2 linked regions of the Pseudobacteriovorax antillogorgiicola genome follow. The protein of the gene in region 1 interacts with the protein of each later gene in a pairwise test. Links are inferred from orthologs where the notes say so. Each region holds a gene or a part of one and is shown in the gene's direction. Other genes may lie near its edges. The genes, in order: eno and rpe.

Evidence for each region.
Region 2: the proteins of eno (region 1) and rpe interact in binary tests that used the Escherichia coli proteins (3 or more experiments, as listed by UniProt). The link is inferred for Pseudobacteriovorax antillogorgiicola from one-to-one orthologs.

Annotation. Positions count from the first base shown.
Region 1 is NZ_FWZT01000005.1:277,849-284,218, forward strand. Bases 1,832-4,771 are described here. They hold eno (phosphopyruvate hydratase), read left to right. Parts: upstream 1,832-2,643; coding sequence 2,644-3,900; downstream 3,901-4,771. Other genes in these bases: B9N89_RS08990 (leucyl aminopeptidase family protein), read right to left, coding at 1,832-2,464; B9N89_RS09000 (hypothetical protein), read left to right, coding at 4,140-4,640; B9N89_RS09005 (chemotaxis protein CheA), read left to right, coding at 4,649-4,771. In the rest of the region: B9N89_RS08985 (A/G-specific adenine glycosylase), read left to right, coding at 1-931; more of B9N89_RS08990, read right to left, coding at 965-1,831; more of B9N89_RS09005, read left to right, coding at 4,772-6,370. UniProt on the Escherichia coli protein: Catalyzes the reversible conversion of 2-phosphoglycerate (2-PG) into phosphoenolpyruvate (PEP). It is essential for the degradation of carbohydrates via glycolysis.
Region 2 is NZ_FWZT01000001.1:271,206-277,615, reverse strand. What follows is about bases 3,431-6,410. They hold rpe (ribulose-phosphate 3-epimerase), read left to right. Parts: upstream 3,431-4,577; coding sequence 4,578-5,243; downstream 5,244-6,410. Other genes in these bases: hutH (histidine ammonia-lyase), read left to right, coding at 5,280-6,410; def (peptide deformylase), read left to right, coding at 4,021-4,581; B9N89_RS01430 (hypothetical protein), read left to right, coding at 3,654-3,896; lon (endopeptidase La), read left to right, coding at 3,431-3,641. Also shown: nucleotide exchange factor GrpE, read left to right, coding at 76-675; B9N89_RS01440 (DnaJ C-terminal domain-containing protein), read left to right, coding at 681-1,073; more of lon, read left to right, coding at 1,197-3,430. UniProt on the Escherichia coli protein: Catalyzes the reversible epimerization of D-ribulose 5-phosphate to D-xylulose 5-phosphate.

The DNA of each region.
Region 1 (6,370 bases):
CGAGATCATGCTACAGCAAACTGTGATCAAAGCAGTCATCCCAGCATACGATCGCTTTCTGAAGGCATTTCCTAGCTATAAGCATCTCGCGGATGCCAGCGAAGACCAAGTTCGCTTGGCATCGCGAGGCTTAGGCTATTACAGACGATTCCGTATGCTACATCAGGCCGCCCAACATTTGAATGATCACCCTGAAGATGTTTGGCCAACGAACTTTAAGGCCTGGAAAGCGTTGCCCGGAGTTGGCGACTATACCGCAGCTGCTATAGCAAGCATCTGCTTCAACGATGCTGTACCTGTGGTTGATGGCAACGTTGAGCGAGTTTTCTGTCGTCTGTTTGACATTCGGCTGATACCAAATTTACCACGTCTAAAACGGAAATTCTTTGAACTGGGACAAAGCTTGATCTCTGTATCTCACCCAGGCGATTATAATCAAGCTGTAATGGAACTGGGTCAAACAATTTGCACCAAGCAAAACCCGAATTGTAGCCAGTGCCCTGTCGCCAAAGTGTGCCTCGCGAAAAACAACAGCAGTCAAACTCTAGCCCCCCAAAGCAAGCAGAAGATCGTCTATGAATCAGTGGGATTAAGACTCTATATTCCGAGCAAGAGCCAAAAAATCGGTTTGATTCAGCGACCGGAGAATTCAAAGTTTCTAAAAGGAACTTGGGGCTTTCCTACGGCAATTGAAGATCAGTCTAAGGTCGCTTGGGACGGCAAGTTACCCTTCACCCTACCTCGTGCTCCGTGCGAATCCTTAGGAACCATTCGCCACTCCATCACCAAGCACAAGATCCAAGCTCAGATCTTTCCCTGGGCTCAAAAAAATACTGCAAACTATCGATGGTTTGAACCTGAAGACGTTGAAGAAAACCTGGTGAGTAATCTTGATCGCAAGGCTTGGAAAGCCTATTTAAGACATCTCTGATAGGAAGGGGAACCGCTGTTCCCCTTTGGCTCATTAGGCTTCGAAGCTCATGCAGGCTCCGACCAGGGTTCTCACGCCATAGGCACTGCCACCGGCCTTGTGATACCCCGTTGCGCTACAGTTCCACGCGGTCCCAGCGATGTCAACATGGGCCCACTGACAGTTAGCATCTTTGACGAATTCATGAAGGAACCAACCACCCATGATTGTACCTGCCTTGACATTGGGTTTAGGCAGATTCTTAATATCTGCAAGCTCTGACTGAACTTCGCCCTCAAGCTCTGGCCAAAGAGGCAAACGCCACAGTGCTTCACCAAAAGTTTTACCCACGTGATTCAACAGGTCCGATGTCTTGTCTTCTGGAGTCATGTAGGCTGCACCCGCGTGACCAAGGCCGAAAAGCACTGCACCGGTAAGTGTTGCGATATCGATTACAAGATTTGGCTTATGGGAATCGATCACATGGGTCAAGACATCAGCCAGAACCAAGCGACCTTCGGCATCGGTATTAAGAATTTCAATCGTCTTACCGCTCAGAGACTTGACAATATCACCAGGTCTTGTGGCGTCACCGGAAGGCATATTTTCCACCGCACCAATTGCACACACGACATTCACGGGGGGCTGAACTTCACAAAGGTAGTGAGCAGCACCATAAACTGCGGCCGCACCCGACATATCGTACTTCATATCTTCTAGGCCAGGGGAGGGTTTCAAGTTGATTCCGCCGGTATCGAAAGTAACCCCTTTACCAACTAATGCAACACTCTTTGATGAATCCTTACCCGCAATTTCAATGGTCACTAGCTTGGGATCTTTGATGGAACCTTTCGCTACGGATAAGAAAGAACCCATTCCTTTTTCAGCCATCTCTTTGCGGCCTAGAACTGTGACTTTCGCTTTATCACCAAAGTGTTTCACTGCAATGTCAGCGAACTGTTCGGAGTTCAGAAAATTGGCCGGCGCATCCTGAAGCCACTTAGCGAAAACAAGAGATCTAGCAACTTCAACCCGATCTTTAGCGGCAGTGAGCGATGCTTTAACCACCTTCATACTGGTTGGAAATAAGCTGTTTCGCTTGCTTTTAAATGCAGCACGATCATCGAAGCCAAGACAGATTCCTTCGAAAATATCTTCGACAGTGAGATCCCCATCCATCGCACCGACAACAATATTCTTGTTCTCGGCTTTTACCAAACTTGCGGCAACATCAAAACCGAGTTGACGAGACACTTGCAATGGATTTGTTTTGATCTTGGGTTTGGCGACAAGCAGCAAGGGGATGCCATCAATCACAACACGCTGTGGCTTGTCGCTTACTTGCCAAGCTAAGGCTTTGATCTGCTCCTGAACTTTGCTTTCGATACTGCTGGCATCTTTCGCTAGCAATGAAAGTTTATCCTTTTCCTTGGCAACAGGAATCACGTTCCAAGCGTCTTTCGCCAGCCCATCGGCCGCCTCGACCACCAACTTGCTCAACCAATCATATGCCGGTGGCAAACACTGATCGAGCGACCCAATCAAATTCTCCATAGAAATATCCTCGTCTGTTTATTGCTAGGATTCGACGACCCTTTAATCATTAAATGACATAGAGGATGGACATTAGCACACTTAGCTACAAATACAATCACCAAAGCCTTGCGTTTCACCCTAGAAAACCGCAGAATAGCCCCGACTAGAATGGAACTATAGGCAAAAAGGAGCCAATCATGAGCGTCATCACATATGTCAATGCTCGGGAAATCCTAGACTCAAGAGGAAACCCTACCGTAGAAGTCGAAGTTATGACCGAATCAGGTTATTTTGGCCGTGCAGCGGTGCCATCTGGCGCTTCCACCGGTGAGCACGAAGCTTGCGAGTTAAGGGATGGCGATAGCGAGCGATATCTCGGCAAAGGCGTCTTGAAGGCTGTTGGCAATGTTAAAGACAAAATAGCGCCAAAATTACTTGGCATGGATATTGTCAACCAAACGGAAATCGATCAATTGCTCATCGAACTGGACGGGACAGATAACAAATCAAGCCTCGGTGCCAACGCAATTCTTGGAGTATCTCTTGCCTGTGCTCGCGCTGCGGCCGAGTCAGTCGGCCTACCGCTCTACCGATACCTTGGCGGTAGCCACGTAAGTAAGCTTCCGGTACCGATGATGAACATCATCAATGGTGGTGCTCACGCCGACAACAACGTTGATTTTCAAGAGTTCATGATCGTCCCATTCGGAGCACCAACCTTTCGCGAGAGTCTCCGGTATGGTGCGGAAGTTTTTCACAATTTGAAAAAAGTTCTCAAGGAAAAAGGTCTCAACACTGCTGTTGGCGATGAGGGTGGTTTTGCACCAAACCTTGAGTCTAACAAAGCAGCTCTGGATATCATATCTGAAGCCGTAACCCGTGCTGGTTACAAGCTTGGTGAAGACATCGCCATTGCACTAGACGTGGCAGCATCCGAATTCTACAAGGATGGCAAATACGTTCTTGCAGGTGAAAGCAAGTCTTTGGATCGCGATGAAATGGTGAAGTTTCTAGCGGAACTGACCAAAGAGTATCCCATCATTTCAATTGAAGACGGCCTTGATGAAAATGATTGGGAAGGCTTCAAAATGCTTACGGATGAGGTTGGCGATCACGTTCAGATCGTTGGTGACGACCTTTTCGTAACCAACGTTAATCGTCTATCTCAGGGCATCGAGCAGAACGCAGCCAATGCAGTGTTGATTAAGCTCAACCAAATTGGAACAGTGACTGAAACCATGGATACTATCGCGATGGCTACCCGTCATGGTTACAACAGTGTGATCTCTCACCGTTCTGGTGAAACTGAAGACACGTTTATTGCTGACCTTGCAGTGGCGACTGGCTGCGGTCAAATTAAGACTGGTTCAGCGTCCCGAACAGACCGCATCTGTAAGTACAATCAACTTCTACGCATCGAAGAAGAGCTTGGCTCATCAGCTGTTTTTGGCTAAGCCAAAATCCGCAGGCAGGGTATTCCTGCCTGCAAGCTCCACTTACCAGTGAACCCTCGCAAATCTTCTCACTACCCGAAGATAGCTCTCTAATCTTTCTATCTATTCTAATGAATGTCGGCAGATTACCAAATTAAGTAATTTCTATAGCTGAAAGAAGTTTCCAACGAGCTACTTAAGTCATGGAATACTGGTCCGATAACGAAAGCAGTACATTCAAAAACTAGGTTGAAAAGACGATGAAGACGATCTCATTTTCGAATCTCACGATCAACATTGAAGAATCTGATCAAGAAGTAGTCTATAGTTTTGATGGCGATGTCGATGAAAACTTTCGTCAGAACGATGTTCCACGTATAGCCCGTCCGAAAATTTCGCTGGTTCTTGGCAGGGTTGAAAACTTCAACTCTGTTGGAATTCGAGAGTGGATTCACTTTATATCCGACCTTTGTAAGATGGGAACCCCCACGTTCCGAGAGTGCTCAGTGGCCATGATTGATCAGATCAACATGGTTCCAGAGTCTCTCGGTAGCGGCACTGTCGATACCTTTTATGCGCCTTACTATTGTGAGTGCGGAAAAGAAGTCAATAAATTGATCAAAACTAGTGAATGGCGTGATCATCTGCTCAAATCCATCGCACCCCAGTTTCAGTGTGATGGATGCAACCGAGCCCTTGAGTTTGATGCACTTGAAGAAAGTTACTTTCAGTTTGTAGCAACATTGTCCCGGGTCATTTGAGGTAAACTATGGAAAAAACCAGCATGGACGCCTTGGTTGTTGCAACCATCGAATCGATGGTTAAGAAAATACTCCCTCAACTACAGGAACGGTTGGCAGCTATTCATCAGTCTGGCGACAACTCTCCGCAACCAGACAAAGACACGATCTACCTTACCAACGAGTGCCATGAGCTACTTGATATCCTCAAAGAGTGGTGTCGCCAGCCCGGAGACGACGACTTCGACTTGGATGAGAACCTTAGTGACGACGAAGCCAAAGATCTACTAAAAGCCATGAGTGACAATGATGCTCCTGCTGGAGTGCAAACCTATGCTGAGATCGCTGGCAACGATTCTGAAGATATTATTGATCGGGAACAGGAAGGCCCAGCCGATGAGGCCCTCAGTGATGAGGAAGCCATGGCTATGATGGCTGCTGCCGACGCCGCGCAAGGGGAAAGCAAAAGCTTTGACCAAGGTGAAATCATCGATAGTGAAAGCGACGAACTCACCGATGACGAAGCCCAGAGACTCTTAGCCGAAATGGAAGAGCCTCCTACTGAAAACTCGTCTAATGGTGATCTATCGGACGACGAGGCCCAGCGACTCCTAGCGGAGATGGAAAGCCCCGCAGAGACCAAGGCAAGTCAAGATCTGTCCGATGACGAAGCCCAAAGACTCCTAGCGGAAATGGAGGCTCCCGCCTCTCAAGATATGTCTGATGATGATGCCCAAAAGCTCTTAGCTCAGATGGAAGATGATAGCGAGCTATCCGCTGACGAGGAAGCGGAAGCCCTTCTTGCTAAGCTCGGAGGCCAAGACGATGATGCTCCAGAGGTTAAATCTGAAACCGCATCAGCACCAGAAGAGGCCAATGAACCAGCGGGTGAGTTCGAAGAAATTGATGAGTGGGAGCGCAATGACTTTCAAACAGACCCCGATATGGTAAACGATTTCAACACCAACAGTGATGAGATCATGGAAAAGCTGGATGAAGTGATCATCCAATTGGAGCAAGATCCTACGAATAAAGAGATTATTGAAGAGATCTTCCGAGGTGCTCACACCCTGAAAGGGGCCGCCGGAATGTTTGGCTTTAAGGCCCTGGAGCGGGTGATGCACCGCATGGAAAACCTCTTCGACCTGGTTCGCAAAGGCAAGCTCAGCCCCACGGGTGACACCATCGATGTCGTTTTCGAAGGCTTAGACTTGATGAGAGTCTTGCTTCAAGCTGTAAAAGACGGTGAGCCTTGCGGTGTTAAAACGGGACACATCGTTCATGCCCTTGAACAGGTAGCTAAAGGAGAGAAATCTAATATCAAGCGTGGAGGTGCAAGCGCGGATAAGGAGGAAGACTCTTCCCTAGAAGCAAAAGACGGAGCAGGTGGCGGTGCAAAGCCTGGTGCAAGTAAAGATCATAAGAAAAAAGAGCAGTCCACCATCCGAGTTGATCTGGAACGTCTCGATGTGCTCGTCAACTTAGTAGGTGAGTTGGTAATCGACCGCACCCGGTTTGCTAGCATCGAAGAAGAGCTTCGAACCAATTACCCACAGGTCGAATTAGGGGGCAGCTTCTCAGAAACCGTACAGTTATTCGGCCGTCACATGAACGAGATTCAAGACATCATAATGAAGGTGAGGATGGTTCCCATCGGTAATGCCTTCAACAAATTTACTAGGATCGTTCGCGACCTATCCCGATCACTGGACAAGAAGATCGAGCTATTTATCAGTGGTGAAACCGCGGAA
Region 2 (6,410 bases), on another replicon or contig:
ACGAAAGCCTTGATATGAATAAACTGGCGATGTAAAACCTTTTGAAGCAGTTTAACTATAGGATTTCTAGGCGGTATGGAAGTTAACCAAGAATCAAATCAAGCACCAAAATCAGCGAACGATAGCGATGCTCAAGAAGACAGTCGTGACAACCAGGATGCCAAGGCTCAAACAGCTGAGGTTGTAGATGAGTCATCTGAGCAGGGGTCCTTGCAGGAAACTGTAAAAAAGCTCGAAGCAGAGAACAAGGAACTTCAAAATAAGTTTCTGCGAACTGTTGCTGATATGGAAAACCTTCGCAGGCGTCATGATAAAGAAAAGTCAGACTTGGCTAAGTATGGCAACGAGAAGCTATTGGAAGACCTTCTACCGGTGTTAGACAGCTTCGAGAAAGCTCTAGCGACAGGTGAAGGTGATGAAAGCCAAAGCTATGTAGAGGGTGTCAAAATGGTATTCAAGCAGCTTACAGATATGGCTGAAAAGCATGGTCTGACAGGCTTTGAATCCCAGGGAGAGGAATTCGATCCTAACCTTCACCAAGGCATTCAGCGGATCGAAGATGAGTCGGTCGAAACCGAACGAGTCAAAGATGTATTTCAAAAGGGCTATATGCTCAATGAAAGGCTTCTCCGGCCGGCGGTGGTAAGCGTTGCCGTGCCTGCGACAAAGGATTAAGGCCCGTGGCGTCTCGGCGAGATAAGAAAAAATCACCCTCTGATCTTGCCGAGTCCACCCAAATCGACTTTGATGCTCTAGACGAGTTCTGCGCTGGGATAGAGCTAGAAGATATTGAATTTGATAAGTGGTGTGATCACCACAACTCCCTCGACCTAGAAATATCACTCAAGGTTGACCCCCAAGAAGCTCGTCACGGATGCATAAAGGAAGTCGAGCTGTCGCGAGCTGTCACCGAGACAGTAGGTGACGAAGCTGTGTCTAAACGGGAAAAGATCAAGCACCAGATCGAAATTAAGCCCGGCACCCCCAACGGACACAGGATTACGCTAGATGGTTACGGCGACAAGGAACATGGCCAGTGCGGCCACCTCCACGTGACTATCCGATACGCCTAAGAAAAACGTTTGTTTTGGAAATTATAGAAAAGTGACTTCTTTGCCAGGTCTCAAGGTTTCTCGATTTAGTTCCGAACTTAAGTTGAAAGATCCTGCTAGACCTATAACTCAGGGAGTGAGTCAATGACCCAAGGAATCGATGGAAAGCTAACTGTTGTCAACGCTGAGTTGCCACTGCTGCCGCTGAAGGATATTGTCGTCTTTCCTAACATGATCGTTCCAGTCTTCATCAACGAAGATCTTTGTATCAACGCTGTAGAGAGTGCTCTCGAAGGCGAGCGTAAGATCTTCCTCTCGGCCTTTCAAGTCATGGGACAAGATGGTGAGGGACTGGAGTCAAAGTTGGACGCTCCTTTCGATGTCTACGATATAGGAACTGTTTGTTCGATCATGAGAACTCGAAAGCTTCCTGATGGGCGCATGAAGGTTCTTGTGCAAGGGCTTCATAAAGCGGTTGTGCAAGAGCTGTTGGAAACCGAGCCATATCCTAAGGTTGCCCTCATTAATGTCCAAGATCCAACGCTCATGAATAGCTCTAGCGAAGTGGAAGCCTTAGTTCGTGCAGTAAGAGAGAATCTAGAAAAAGTTGTCAGTCTTGGTAAAGTTCTCTCTCCAGACATTTTGATGATTTTAGAAGACGTTTCAGAGCCAGGGAGACTAGCAGATCTTGTCGCTTCAAATTTAGGCTTAAAGGTAAACGAAGCCCAATCAATATTGGCGGTCAACAATCCGGTCGACCGCCTTAATAAAGTCTACACCTGCCTTTCCCGGGAAATCGAAGTTTATCAAATGCAGGTACGCATTCAGTCCCATGCCAAGGATGAGATTGGCCGCATGCAGCGAGAGCATTACCTCCGTGAACAGATGCGAGCGATTAAATCTGAGCTTGGCGATACCGACGGCAAGGACGAACTTGACCAATTTTGGCAGAAACTTGAAGAACTGCCATTGAATAAGGAAGCAAAAGAAGAAGTTGCCCGTCAATTGAAGCGCCTTGAGCGCATGCATCAAGACACGAGCGAAGCAGCTTTAACCCGAACCCATGTAGAAACTCTATTGGCCATGCCTTGGGGAAAGAAATCCAGAGACAATCTTGATATTCGACATGCGAAACAGATTCTAGATGAAGATCACTATGGATTGGAAAAAGTTAAGGATCGAATCATTGAACACCTGGCTGTCAAAAGTCTCAATCCCAACGCAAAAAGCCCCATCATCTGCTTCTTTGGCCCTCCAGGTGTGGGGAAAACAAGTCTAGGGCGTTCGATTGCACGATCTCTCGGTCGGGAATTTCAACGGATTGCCCTGGGTGGCGTGCGTGACGAAGCTGATATTCGAGGGCATCGAAAGACTTACGTGGGGGCCTACCCTGGTCGTATCATGAGCGCGATAAAATCATCTGGTTCGTCCAATCCGGTGATCATGCTTGATGAGATTGATAAGTTAGCGTCCGATCATCGTGGTGACCCATCCTCTGCCTTACTCGAAGTCCTTGATCCCGAGCAAAATAAGAAATTCGTTGACCATTATCTGGGAATTCCCTTTGATCTTTCTGATGTTGTTTTCATTGCCAATGCGAACACCTTAGATACAATTCCAGCTCCCCTGCGCGACCGTCTTGAAATCATTGAAGTATCGGGCTACTCCGAAGAGGAAAAAGTTAATATTGCCAACCAATACTTGATTCCTAAGCAAATCAAGGAAGCTGGCCTCGATAAAGAGAAACTCAGTTTTTCCAAGAACTCGGTTTCGGCTATCATCAATGGCTACACGAGGGAAAGTGGCTTGCGTGGGCTTGAGAAGAAGATCGCATCGATCTGCCGTAAGGTTGCGCGGAAGTACGCAGAGGTCGAAGAAAAAGAGCGAACGGACATGCCGAGGGTTAAGTTAACCCCAACTTTGGTGCAGAAGCACCTGGGTGCAGAGAAATTTGGCGATAACTTCTACCATGAAAATGCCCAGATCGGGGTTTCTCTAGGCCTTGCCTATACCCAATATGGTGGTGAAGTCATGGCAATTGAGTCTAGCCTGATCCGTAGTGGTAAGCCTCGGCTGGTTTTGACTGGAAAACTTGGAGATGTGATGAAGGAGTCTGCTCAGGCAGCCCTTAGCTTTATTCGCGCTCAGAGCGAGGAGTTTGGCGTGGATGTTTCGATCCTTGAAGAGTGCGAGCTTCATGTCCATGTGCCAGCGGGTGCTGTCCCTAAAGATGGTCCATCAGCTGGAATCGCAATGGCAACCTCGATCCTATCAGCTTTAGGTGGTAAGGAACCGAAAGAGAAGGTCGCAATGACGGGGGAGATCACGATCCACGGTAAGGTCCTTGCGATTGGAGGATTGCGTGAGAAGCTACTGGCTGCCCAGCGAGAGGGCATGAAGGAAGTAGTAGTTCCCATGAAAAATAAACCTAACTATAGCGAATTACCTGCGTCTTTAAAACGTAACTTGAAAGTACACTTCGTCACGGACTATAATGAGGTTTTCAAGATCCTTTTCGGGTCGATGAATAAATCTGGTGCGTCATTTAGGAGCGTGCCGGAGTCCAGAGACAAAGGTCTAGCAAGTTAGGAACATTTATTTATGAGTGCAATTCTCCGTTGGATCGGAACCCACCTCTTAACAGCCGTGTTTTGGGTGTTCGTGCTCTCGATCAACTATGACGGGCGCACTCTTTTCTCATACGCTCACGAAACTATAATCCAGAATGACATTGTAAGGGCTTTGGACGAAGAGCTTGAAGATCTCTGGGTTCGTGTTTACGAAACTGCTCGAATCACATTCGCGGAACTGTCTGCCCCCGACGATAACGAAGCAAGTTATTGATAATCCAATAAAAATTAGGTGTATACCTCCTGTATGACAGGACAGATTCTGTGTGATATATTGCTGCGAATTCCTACGTGGCGAGAGTCACGGAGCTAATGTCCTTCAACAACCAGGAGAGTTTATGAGCGTCCTCAAAGTGGTTGAGTGGCCCGCAAAAGTCCTCGAAACAAAGTCAGAAGAGGTCAAAGAGTTCGATGAGGATCTCAAAAAATTTGTCGCCGACATGCATGAAACCATGGATGAAGCTGGTGGTATCGGTCTTGCCGCTAATCAGGTTAATGTCGCCAAAAGAATTTTGACCATTTGCATTCCTTGGACCGAAAATAAATACGCTGAACAAGAAGAAAAGAAAGAGCACTGGCACGATAAGCGCTGGACATTTGTCAATCCTGTGATCACCAAAAAGAAGGGTAAGTTTCGCTGGCAAGAAGGTTGCTTGAGCTTCCCTGAAGTCTTTGAGTTTGTGGACCGTGCCGAAGAAATTTGGGTAACAGCTCAAGATGAAAATGGTGAAACGTTCGAAGTTCATGCGAACGGATTATTTGCTGTTTGCTTGCAGCATGAAATCGATCACATTGATGGCATAGTCTTCATCAATCGAATGAGTCGTCTCAAATCTACCATGGTGCGAAAGAAGGTGCTCAAGCGTCAGAGACTGATGAATACGGAGGTTGAAGAATGAGTGCACAGGACATCTGGGTGGCTCCTTCGCTTCTCGCCGCAGACCCACTAAATTTTGAAACAGAATCTAAGAGTGTTGAGGATGCCGGTGCTGACCTCCATCATGTGGATGTCATGGATGGGCACTTTGTACCGAATCTCACTTTTGGAATTCCGTTTGTGAAGGCTTTGAAAAAAGTTTCCGGAATCCCCCTAGATGTTCACATTATGATCTCGAATCCAGATGAGATGGCGATGGAGTACGTTAAGGCCGGAGCAGATTACCTCTTGTTCCATGTCGAGGCTGCAACACACGCTCATCGTTTGACTCAAGTGATTGCTGAAGCGGGAGCAAAACCAGGATTAGCAATCAATCCAGGCACGAGCCTGAGCTTGCTAGAGCCACTTTTACCTTTTGTGAAAATGATTAACGTGATGTCGGTGAATCCTGGGTTTGGCGGGCAGAAATTTATTCGCGAATCTCTGTCACGAATCTCGTGGCTGCGCAATGAAATTGAAAAGCGCTCTCTGGATATGCGTATTCAGGTTGATGGTGGTGTGAACAAGGAAACTGTTGGATCTGTTGTGGAAGCAGGTGCTGATGTTCTTGTTGCGGGAACAGCGGTCTATGGGGCAAGTGACCGCAAGGCCGCAATCGAACTTTTGAAAAATCAAAATAGCTAGGTATGAGTTTCATACCAATCGAAAAGGTAGTTTCATATGGCGTTTCACTTAGGGGATGACACTCTCAATACCGAGCTACTCGCTCGGTATGCAAAGCAGCAAAGCAAAGATCTAGCAGTATCCGAAAAAGCCCGCGAACGGCTGAAAAAATTCCGAAATTTGGTGAATCAAGCTCTTGGTTCTGGAGATACCTACTACGGAATTAATACCGGCTTTGGCTACTTGGCAGATGTTTCGATCGAAACGAGCCAACTTGAAGAGTTGCAACGCAACTTAGTTCGGTCCCATGCCTGTGGGGTGGGAAATTATGTCGAAGACTCTATTAGTCGCGGTTTGCTCGTACTTCGGGCCCACACCTTTTACCTCGGCCACACTGGAATTTCCCAGGAGTGTGTGGACCTCATTTTGGAGTGCTACAAAAACAATATACTCCCAGCAATTCCTGAGAAAGGTAGCGTGGGAGCGTCGGGAGATCTGGCGCCTCTGGCTCATCTGGCTCTTACTCTCATGGGGGAGGGCTTTGTAGTCCAGGAAGGCAAAGCCATTGAAGCCAGTCAGGCCCTTCAGGACGCTGGCCTTGCAGCCCATCAACTGCAGGCAAAAGAAGGCCTTTCATTGATCAACGGCACTCACTTTATGACTGTTATTGCAGCTCTTGCTGTGGAAGAGGCCCGGGAGCTGGCTAAAGCAGCGGATATCATTTTAGCCCTTAGCCTCGATGCCCTGAGAGGGACGGTGCAGGCCTTTGATGAGCGTATTCATCGGGTACGTCCTCAGCACGGTCAGCAAGATGTGGCGGCGAATGTGAGAGATCTGTTCTCCGGTCCTGATCAAATTCAAGAAAGTCACAAAGACTGCGGCAAAGTGCAAGATCCCTATAGCTTTCGCTGTGCTCCGCAGGTGCATGGCGCCAGTCGTGATGGCATCGCTTATGCCAAGAGTAAAGTTGATATTGAGCTCAATGCTGTCACCGACAATCCCCTATGTTTTGACGAGCTGGATATTCTCAGTGGCGGGAACTTTCATGGTCAACCGATTGCTTTAGCCATGGATCTTTTAGCCATGGCTTCAGCTGAGTTGGGTAGTATTTCTGAGCGACGAATTGAGAAACTAACCAATCCCAATATGAGCGGTTTACCTGCCTTTGTAACGAAAGACAGTGGCCTC